DNA from 2 places in the Paenibacillus sp. Marseille-Q9583 genome. Region 2 is predicted to be linked to the other one. Evidence: riboswitches for the same ligand, from Rfam matches in the RefSeq annotation. Region 2 holds a riboswitch; the other holds the start of a gene.
What was found. A riboswitch is a leader RNA that binds a small molecule or an ion and turns the genes downstream of it on or off. The one in region 2 is predicted to bind glycine.

Region 1 (5,548 bases), on a different contig from region 2:
TGAATAGTCAATAGAAACTGCCGGATATAGATTTTATTTCAAATATTCAAGAATATGGAGTTTGGTATGCTTAATATTTATATGATATGAGGTTTGATTTCGTTGATAAGGTTACCATAATCCATATGAAACATTCTCCTTTTCGGTGTTTCAGTAATCGATCAGGTAATTGTTGTATTTAAAAATAGTTTCCTGGTTGAAGAAGTGATACATAAACTTACCGCTTGCCACCGCGCGGTAAGCTTTATCATAAGTGACGCCAATTTCAAAACCTACTTCCCATCTGGTAGAATAGGGAAAACTATATTTCTATATTCTAGTAAATTGATTATAGGTTTGGGGAGGTAGACATGAATAAAGAGCTAATTGCACAGCTGGCACAGTGGCATGAAGATGATGAACATCAGAAGATAGTTGATACCCTGATGGAGATTTCACCAGAGGACAGAGATTACGAGGTGACCAGCAGTCTGGCAAGAGCGTATAACAATCTGGGACGTTATGAAGAGGCGCTTGAACAGTTTGCGATGATTGCACAACAGGGGCAGGATGACCCGTTGTGGCATTTTCGTGTAGGGTATTCCTACTATTATCTGAATCGGTATGAGGAAGCAGTGAGAGTGCTGGGTATCGCCCATGACCTCGATCCTGACGACGAGAATACGGCCATGTTACTGAACCTCAGCCAGCGCAAGCTACGCAAAGACCACCACGCCGCGGCCAGACGGGTAATTAAAGATTCGCATAATGATCCGAGGACGGAAGCAACTCCTTTTGAAGGGATGGATTTCTCCTACTTTTGGGACGATAGCGATTATGCACTAAGACAATATGTCTCTGATCCGCCTGCGGATGAGCTGATTGCTTCTGTAGAAGAAGAGCTGGGTTACAAGCTTCCTGCATCCTATATCCGTCTGATGAAGGAGCATAATGGGGGAGTTCCTTACAATACTTGTTACCCGACGGAGGACGCGACCTCATGGGCTGAGGATCATATTGCGATTACAGGCGTTATGGGCATTGGGCGCGAGAAAAGTTATTCGCTCTGCGGAGATCTTGGCAGCACATTCATGATTGAGGAGTGGGGGTATCCTGACATCGGCGTGGTAATTTGTGACTGCCCTTCGGCAGGTCATGATGTCGTAATGCTGGATTACCGGAACTGCGGGAGGGACGGCGAACCCGAGGTGATTCATGTCGATCAGGAAGACAATTATGAGATTACGTTCCTGGCTGAAGACTTCGAGACATTTATCCGCGGGCTGGTGAGTGAGGAGGAATACGATACTTCTCAAGAAGATAAAGAAAAGGATCTGCGAAAAGTAGCCGTAGGCAAGTTCTCACCTTTGCTCGCGGAGCTGTGTAATCGTGTGTCCGAGGTTGATCAGCTTGAGCAGAAGATTCGTAATGTCTGTACTCGAATCGTTGAAGAGAAGGGACACTTTTCCTTTCATGCAGATGAGCTCTCTACTCTGATGTACGATGTGCAGTTCTGGCTGTACACAAGCTCTTATCCGAATACGAGCCATCAACAATATCTGGATGTGTATGAGAAGATAATCGCTTTTGGCGGCGAGTTCGGTCAAGGCGGGTATGCGCCCGGCTGGATCAGTGACTGGCTGGATGGGCGGATTCGGGAAGGGCTGATCGTTCAGGAGAACGGAGTGCTTCGCTTCACGGATCAAGCCCGCTTAGAGGTTATTGAACGGCTGGAAGTGGGAGCCGAAGAAGAGGACGTGACCTAAACCGGTCTCCCGCGCAGAGCTTGATTGATCACAACAGAAACATTGCGCAGAAAAGTATTGCTAGTAGGGGGATTTTTAGTCATAAAAAAGCCCGAAAAGCAGCACTTTTCGGGCGTGTTTTCTTTCGGGTCATTTCGTCATATCAAGGACGATTCGACCATTGATTTTGCCTTCTAACATAAGATCGTAGATCTCATTAATATCTTCTAGTTTACGTGTCTCAATAATGGTTTTTATTTTTCCTTCTGCAGCGAATTGTAATGTTTCTTGCAAATCTTTGCGAGTGCCGACAATTGATCCGACTACCTTTGTACCGTTTAATACCGTATCAAAGATCGGAACATCCATGGATTCAGGAGGCAGCCCAACCATGACGCAGGTACCGCCGCGGCGAATGGCCCGGTAGGCTTGATCGAATGCTTTTTTCGCAACCGCCGTACAAACGACACCATGCACTCCACCGATTTCTTTTTGAATCCAGTCTGCGGCATCTTCTTTTAATGCGTTTACGGTTTTGTCTGCACCAAGCTGTTTGGCAAGCTCCATCTTTTCATCCGACGTGTCGATGGCCACTACGTTCATTCCCATCACTTTTGCATATTGTACGCCAAGATGACCCAATCCTCCGATGCCGAAAATGGCTACCCACTCACCTGGTTTTACACCCGATACTTTCAAAGCTTTATAGGTCGTAACGCCAGCGCAAAATAAAGGTGCCGCTTCGATGAAGCTTAAATTATCAGGAACCTTCACTACATAATCGGCAGCTGCCACACAATATTCTGCATATCCGCCATCTACGGAATATCCAGAATTTTGCTGATCGAGACAAAGAGTCTCTCTTCCTGTAAGACAATACTCACAATGACCGCAGGCTGAGTACAGCCATGGAATTCCTACTCGGTCACCTACTTTTAAGTGTGTAACTCCTTCACCCATTTCTTCAATAACCCCAACGCCTTCATGTCCGGGAATAAGAGGGAGTTTCGGTTTGACGGGCCAATCGCCATGAGCAGCATGCAAATCAGTATGACACACTCCGCACGCCTGAATATGGACAAGGATTTCTTTGTGTCCGGGTTTTGGTTTAGGTACGTCTTGTAGCTCTAACTTTTCTTTGAATTTCTTTACTACAGCGGCTTTCATCAGCATACTCCTTTAGTTTTTTGCTTTTCAAAAAGTAGTATGTTCATGAGGCTAACTTTAAATTCTTGAGACTTTTATCACTGATTAACACTCACATCACAAGTAATATGTTAGAATATCAGAACAGCTTTACTGCGTTACCGCTTTATCAACTTCATAATTCACGAGCTATGATGGCTAAGGATTACACTTTAGCTGGAGCAGCTTCTGGAGAGACCGCGGAAATTCCGCGGCGCCGAAGGGTTCACAATCTCAGGCAAAAGGACAGAAGAGTACTGAATATATATTTGTCATGCTGATCGACATCAGTAGGCAAATATTATTTGATATTCTTACGATCTGGGAGATTGGATGACATCCAATCTCTCTTTTTTTATTCCAATTTATTGTACTCACAAGGGGGAACTAGGTATGGCACAACCAGAATTAAAGAGAGAGCTAGCTAATCGGCATGTTCAACTTATTGCTATTGGCGGCACCATCGGTACAGGATTATTCTTGGGATCAGGCAAGGCGATAGAGAAGGCAGGCCCATCCATCATGATCACGTATTTAATCGTGGGTATTGCTGTGTTTTTTGTGATGAGAGCACTGGGAGAGCTCCTATTATCTAAAGCGGGCTATCAATCGTTTACGGATATTGCTGAAGACTACCTTGGATCACGAGTCGCATTCATTACTGGTTGGACCTATTGGTTTTGCTGGATCATGACGGCTATGGCTGATGTCATCGCTGTTGGCGTATATGTACAATATTGGTTTGATATCCCGCAGTGGGTCCCTGCCATCGCCTGTCTAGTCGTGTTATTAGGACTTAATTTATTAACTGTAAAGAGCTTTGGGGAACTCGAATTTTGGTTTGCTTTAATTAAGGTAATTACGATTCTTGCCTTGATTGGTCTTGGAGTCATTTTGCTGATCATTGGGTTTAAGACGGATGCAGGATCGGTGACGATACGGAATCTATGGGAGCATGGGGGCTTTTTTCCAAACGGCATATCAGGCTTCTTATTTTCTTTTCAAATGGTTGTATTTGCTTATGTCGGTGTGGAGTTGGTGGGTGTGTCGGCAGCGGAAACAGCCGATCCGGAAAAAAATATCCCGTCGGCAATTAATAAAATTCCTTTACGGATTCTATTTTTCTATGTCGGCGCGCTTTTCGTCCTGCTATGCATTAACCCTTGGACGGAGCTTAGTCCGGCAGAGAGTCCTTTTGTAAAAACCTTTACTCTAGTAGGGATTCCAATAGCCGCAGGGATTATTAATTTTGTCGTATTAACTTCAGCCGCTTCCGCTTGTAACAGTGGAATGTTCTCGACAAGCCGAATTCTCTATAATTTGAGTAGAAATAACCAGGCGTCACCTCGTTTGGGCAAACTGAATAAAAACCATGTACCAGGTAACTCGTTATTCATTTCTACAATTGTTATATCTGTTGGTGCTCTTTTGAGTAAACTTATTCCGGAGCAGGCTTTTGGAATCGTGACAACGATTAGCGCCATTTGTTTTATATGGGTGTGGGGCATTGTTCTTATCTGCCATATTAAGTATAAGAAAACCCGGCCAGACTTACAGGCGAAATCTAAATTCAAAGCACCGTTCACACCGGCTATTAATTATATTGTCTTAACCTTGTTCGCTGGGATACTGATCATCATGCTGTTCGCTGGAGAGACACGCCCGGCTTTATTGTGTACTCCGTTATGGTTTATTTTATTAGTCATCTTGTATTCGATTAGAAGCAAAAAGGGGAAAAGTAATCAAGCTTGAGTTAGGCTAACATATTTTAATGGTTAGGGGGGAATCATCTCCAGCATACTGAAAGAAAAATTAAAAGAAGAGTAGCCAGTGAGCTGGGAATCGCTAAGAGGGTAACGTAAAAAGGATAATGTAAAAGGACAGCTGACCGCTGTCCTTTTGACGTTCCACTTTATGAGGTTATTCCTCTCTAACTAGATCTACTTTCGTTTCAATCTTAATCCTGCTTTTCATTGGCATAAATAATGTTATAACCAACGCCGCAACGGATAAAATCATCATAAAGTAATAAGCATCACTTGCCCCAAGAATGGATGCAAGGGATTTAAGGATCTCAGGAGTAGTAGAGGGATTGCTCTGCATCACTGTGGCCGCATGATTTGTTGCCTGTACTGTATAAATCGTAATTACGACAGCAGTACCGATGGCTCCGGCAATTTGGCGAACGGTATTGTTCACAGCTGTACCATGCGTGCCGAGTTGTTTGGGCAGTGCATTTAGTCCAGCCGTATTGAGTGGCATAGTGATGAAGCTTAGTCCAATTCGCAGGCCAATGGTACGAATCATTAGATACGTATACGTTGTAGATTCAGATAGATCAGTTACCGCCCACATAGATGGAATAATAAACAGTAAACCAATAATGAACAGTGGTTTAGCACCAAAACGGTCGTATAATTTACCGGTGACGGGTGACATGAACGCATTTACGAGCGCCCCTGGCAGCAATAGTAGTCCTGCATCAAATGCTGTAAAACCACGGCCATTCTGCAGATAAATAGGCAATAAAATCATATCTGCGTACATCATCATCGTGATTAATACGTTAATAAGAGAAGTCATCGTAAAAACTTTATTTTTGAAGACAGACAGGTTCAGCAGTGGATCATCAGACTTGA
Region 2 (5,548 bases):
TATCTGGTGCTCGTGCGCTGTCAGTGCTTCGCTTTTTCTTAGATCGGGAGGGATTGAATCCCGACAATTTTCAATACGCAGGTTATGCTGATACCCAGCCCACCGCGGATAATACAACGGCAGCAGGTCAACAAAAGAACCGCCGTGTAGAGATCATTGTGCTTCGACAGCTTCAAGAGGGTGCATAAAAAATGTTTTACTCAGAGCTAGTTACAGTAGCTAGCTCTGTGCGGGAGCGAATCTGCTTATCAACATACCAAAATGGGCTCGCCACTATTTATTACGGAAATACTCCCTGATTAATACCCTATTTAGTCAGAAATAGCCTTTTCACTGAAATTTTAGGGAAGAATTCCCTAAAACCCTTAGTGTCACCCTATATTCGTCTAAAATAAGGGAGGTTTCCCCTAATTCCACAACCAGTAGATTCGCTTTTAAATAAAACCCCATAATTCCAAATAATACCAGTATTTAACGCAAAAATCACCACCACTATCTATATAAAAACACCAAACAGCAAGTCCCCAAAAACGGAAACTTGCTGCTTCAAATATCACATGCAATGAAATTAATATACACTGAAAAAACCCAATTACTCTCCTACCAATGCACGATATCCGGCTGCATCTAGCAGTCCTTTTACAGCATCAGCATACTCTCCGTCCACTTCAATTTCAAAAATCCAACCTTCACCATACGGCTTATCATTAATTAGCTCTGGACTAGCTTCTAAACCATCATTAATCTTGGTAACCTTCCCAGAAACGGGTGAATAGAGTTCCGATACGGTCTTAACGGATTCGATACTACCTACGCTGTCGCCAGCTGAAATGGCCGAACCCACTTCTGGAAATTCCACAAACACGATATCGCCTAACAAATGCTGAGCATGATCCGTAATCCCAACACGTACTACGCGTCCTTCCACTTGCTGTGCCCACTCATGCTCTTCGCTGTAAAGAAGGTTATCTAAAACTTCACTCATTTCAAGCCGCCTCATTTCCAAATTGGAATTCTAAATTTAGTTATAGCCTAAGTGATCCCGGAGCATAATGTCAATGTTACTAACAGTAAAATAAATTTGTCGTTTTTTTGACTTTTTCTTGTTGACAGCGCCCTCCTATACCCGTTTAATGGAGACATACAAGAAGAAACGACGATGTCGTCTTTTTTATAGACGATAACCGTTTCTCGAAGAAATATAAGGATAATGTATAATGTGAAACATATACTTTCTTATATTTGAAACAAATACAGTTGCGGATGATGGCATAGGGAGAGACTGTCTCACTTGAAGACGGCGCCGAAGGAGTAAGCCCTAACAGGGGTGAATCTCTCAGGCAAAAGGACCTTTGTCGGACGTACCTCTGGAGAGCATCAGACGCGAGGCTGAGTGCGTCAGGTCACCAACGGGGAAACTTGCAGGTTAGTTACGCAGGGTAACTCTCAGGTACAAAGGACAGAGCAGAAAGCGATTAGTGCATTTATGCATGATTGCTTCTGCCTGTCCTTTTTTTCGTATGTAATCAGACTAGGGGAGTGACGACATGGATGCTTTGAAAAGAACGCCTTTTTATGATCTCTATTCCGCCTATGCGGAGTCCAGGTGCATTGATTTTGGCGGTTGGGAGCTGCCAGTACAGTTTACAGGTATCGTGAAGGAGCATGAGGCTGTTCGCCAGCAGGCTGGACTGTTCGATGTATCGCATATGGGTGAATTCATGGTGATCGGAAGCGGCGCTGAAGCCTTTTTACAAAAAATGACGACCAACGATGTCAGCCGCCTTACCGATGGTGCGGCACAATATACGCTGCTCTGTTATCCAAACGGCGGTGTGGTCGACGATTTGCTCGTGTATCGACTAAGTGAAGGCCGTTATATGCTTGTCGTAAATGCCTCCAACATCGATAAGGACTTCCAGTGGCTGCAAGAGCATCTGACCTCTGAATTCGATGAAGTCACACTCACTAATGTCTCTGACGAGACGCTTTTGCTCGCCTTGCAAGGTCCGCTGGCAGAGACCATACTCGCAGAAGTTACTGATGCACCGATCTCAACGCTCAAGCCTTTCCACTTCATCGAACTCGCAACCGTCTGCGGTGTAGAAGTACTGATCTCCCGTACGGGTTATACCGGTGAAGATGGCTTCGAAATTTACGCTCCACTGGATGGGGCAGCAACGTTATGGAACGGCCTTCTCGCAGTTGGCGCTCCTCACGGATTAACACCTGCTGGACTGGGCGCTCGTGATACGCTGCGTTTTGAGGCAAAACTGCCACTGTACGGTCAGGAGCTGTCGGCTGACATCACGCCTCTTGAAGCAGGGATTCAGTTTTTCGTAAAGCTGGACAAAGCAGACTTCATCGGTCGTGATGCGTTAGTGCAGCAAAAAGAAGCCGGTCTTCCCCGCCGCCTTGTTGGTCTAGAAATGATTGATCGAGGCATTCCACGCTCCCATTATCCAGTCTATGCGGACGGCATCAAAATCGGAGAGGTCACAACTGGAACTCAATCACCAACGCTCAAACGCAACCTGGGATTAGCTTTGCTTGATACAGCTTACAGTGAAATTGGCACAGAGGTATTCGTAGAGATACGCGGCAAGCAGCTTAAGGCTGTCGTGATTAAGGCCCCTTTTTACAAGTATAAACGCCTTTAGCATCCATATTAGGACGGTTAGCTTTAAGCGAGAAATAGAAGGATAAAGTATAGCGTGAAAATTGTACTTTCTAAAAAAAGCCAAGGAGTGAGACCTTAATGAAGCACCGTTATCTGCCCATGACAGCACAGGACCGCGTAGAGATGATGGAAGCCGTCGGGATTCAGTCCATAGATGAGCTGTTCTCCGATATTCCTGAAGCCGTCCGTTATCAAGGCACTATGCCGATGTCTGAACCACTCGATGAGTACGCCCTGCTACGTCATATGAAAGGTCTCGCTGACCGAAATGCTGACTTCGATTCGCACGCCAGCTTCCTCGGCGCCGGATTATACGACCATCACATCCCTGTGGTGATCAACCATGTCATTTCCCGTTCAGAATTCTATACTGCTTACACCCCTTATCAACCGGAGATCAGCCAAGGCGAACTGCAAGCGATCTTCGAATTCCAATCCTACATTTGCGAACTAACCGGTATGAAAGTAGCCAATGCCAGCATGTATGATGGCGCAACCGCATTATCCGAAGCAGCCGTCCTCGCAGCTGGTGCTACCAAACGCAAAAAATTAATTGTCTCACGCACCGTTCATCCAGAAGCGCGCCAAGTGTTACGCACATCGGCTAATGCTTGGGGTCTTGAAGTAGTGGAGATTGACTATAGAGACGGTGTTACCGATCAGGCTAAGCTTGCTGAGGCCATTGATAGTGATACGGCTGCAGTACTGATGCAATCACCTAACTTCTTTGGCAGCATCGAAGATCTTAGCACCGTTGAGCCGCTGATCCATGCTGTTAAAGGGTTGTTCGTCGTCAGTGCAAATCCGATCGCTCTTGGCGTACTAGAAACACCAGGTAAGCTCGGAGCCGACATCGTAGTCGGTGACGCTCAGCCACTCGGTATTCCAGCTTCTCTAGGTGGGCCAACTTGTGGATTCTTCGCGGTAGCTGAGCACTTGATGCGTAAGATGCCGGGCCGTATCGTCGGCCAAACGGTTGACCGTAACGGTAAACGTGGCTTCGTTCTGACACTCCAAGCTCGTGAACAGCATATCCGTCGTGAAAAAGCGACATCGAATATTTGCTCCAATCAGGCGCTACTCGCACTCTGCGCATCCGTCTACCTGTCCGTAATGGGTAAAGAAGGGATGCGTGAAGTAGGCGAGCTGAACATTCGTAAAAGCCATTACGCCGCTAATAAACTAAGCGAACTAACAGGGGCTGAACTTACCTTTTCCTCCCCATTCTTTAACGAGTTTGTCGTGAAGCTTCCGGAAGGAAGCAGCGTAAGTGCAATTAATTCGAAGCTGCTGAAGGAAGGTTATCTAGGCGGTTATGATCTGGGCCGTGATTATCCTGAACTTGCTGGACATATGCTGGTAGCCGTTACGGAAAAAAGAAGCAAAAACGAAATTGACCAATTCGCTAGCGCACTGGAGGGCTGTTTATGAAACCGGAGCAAAGTCTAATTTTTGAATTAAGCCGTCCCGGCCGTTCGGCCTATTCTTTGCCACTGTGCGATGTGCCGCAGGAAGAAACCTTGGAATCTCTGATTCCATCAGGTTTACTCCGTAGCGACCCCGTCGTGCTTCCAGAAGTATCGGAAGTGGACGTCATTCGCCACTACACTTCCTTGTCACGCCGCAACTTTGGTGTAGATAACGGGTTCTATCCACTCGGTTCATGTACGATGAAATACAATCCGAAAATTAATGAAGATGTTGCCCGCATCGTAGGCCTAGCTAAGATCCACCCTTACCAGCCAGAAGAAAGCATTCAAGGCGCACTGGAATTAATGTATACCCTGCAAAATGACTTGTCTGCACTAACTGGCATGGATGCTGTATCTTTACAGCCTGCCGCAGGTGCTCATGGTGAATGGACCGGCCTCATGATGATCCGCGCCTACCATGAAAGCCGCGGTGAGACCCGCACGAAGGTTATCGTGCCGGATTCCTCACACGGCACCAATCCTGCTAGTGCTTCAGCAGCAGGACTTGAAACGATCACGATCCCTTCCACAGATAAAGGAATGGTTGATCTTGAAGCACTCAAAACAGCTGTTGGCAGTGACACAGCCGCACTGATGCTGACTAACCCAAGCACACTCGGCTTGTTCGAGACCCAAATCGTCGAGATTGCTGAGATCGTGCATGAAGCAGGTGGCTTACTCTATTACGATGGAGCCAACTCCAATGCCATTATGGGCATTACCCGCCCTGGCGACATGGGCTTTGACGTTGTGCATCTGAACTTGCACAAGACAATGAGCACCCCGCACGGCGGTGGTGGCCCTGGAGCCGGACCTGTCGGCGTAAAATCAATCTTGATTCCGTTCCTACCACAACCAACTGTGATGAAAAACGAAGATAGCAGCTTCTCACTCGACTTCGGCGGACCTGAATCGATTGGACGTGTGAAAGCTTTTTACGGCAACTTTGGTATTCTCGTTCGTGCCTACGCCTATATCCGCACCTATGGTCCAGACGGACTGCGTGAGGTATCCGAAAATGCCGTGCTGAATGCGAACTATATGATGCACCGGCTGGCGCCGTATTTTGAAATCCCATATCCGGGCGTATGTAAGCATGAATTCGTAATGTCCGGCAAAAACCTCAAGCAGTATGGTGTACGCACCTTAGACGTTGCTAAACGATTACTCGACTTCGGCTACCATCCGCCAACCGTGTACTTCCCTCTGACTGTTGAGGAATGTATGATGATCGAACCGACGGAAACCGAAAGTAAAGAAACGCTCGACGGCTTCATCGATACGATGATTCAAATCGTGAAAGAAGCGCAAGAGACACCTGAGATTGTAATCAACGCACCTCATACCACAGAAATTAGCCGATTGGATGAGACACAGGCTGCGCGTAAGCCGGTAT

Region 1: linked by a shared signal. The riboswitch ahead of ACWNM1_RS01750 (amino acid permease) and the one ahead of gcvT (glycine cleavage system aminomethyltransferase GcvT) in region 2 are both predicted to bind glycine.

Annotation. Positions count from the first base shown of each region.
Region 1 covers NZ_CDRJTB010000001.1:403,149-408,696, reverse strand. Annotated here, with positions in the region: partial or broken gene ACWNM1_RS01765 (MFS transporter) at 1-14, shown strand, start outside; gene ACWNM1_RS01760 (SMI1/KNR4 family protein) at 351-1,745, shown strand; gene adhP (alcohol dehydrogenase AdhP) at 1,875-2,891, opposite strand; glycine riboswitch at 3,089-3,169, shown strand; gene ACWNM1_RS01750 (amino acid permease) at 3,303-4,661, shown strand; gene ACWNM1_RS01745 (DHA2 family efflux MFS transporter permease subunit) at 4,830-5,548, opposite strand, start outside.
Region 2 covers NZ_CDRJTB010000028.1:43,099-48,646, reverse strand. Annotated here, with positions in the region: gene ACWNM1_RS14710 (flagellar motor protein MotB) at 1-188, shown strand, start outside; gene gcvH (glycine cleavage system protein GcvH) at 593-985, opposite strand; glycine riboswitch at 1,264-1,362, shown strand; gene gcvT (glycine cleavage system aminomethyltransferase GcvT) at 1,548-2,660, shown strand; gene gcvPA (aminomethyl-transferring glycine dehydrogenase subunit GcvPA) at 2,759-4,111, shown strand; gene gcvPB (aminomethyl-transferring glycine dehydrogenase subunit GcvPB) at 4,108-5,548, shown strand, end outside.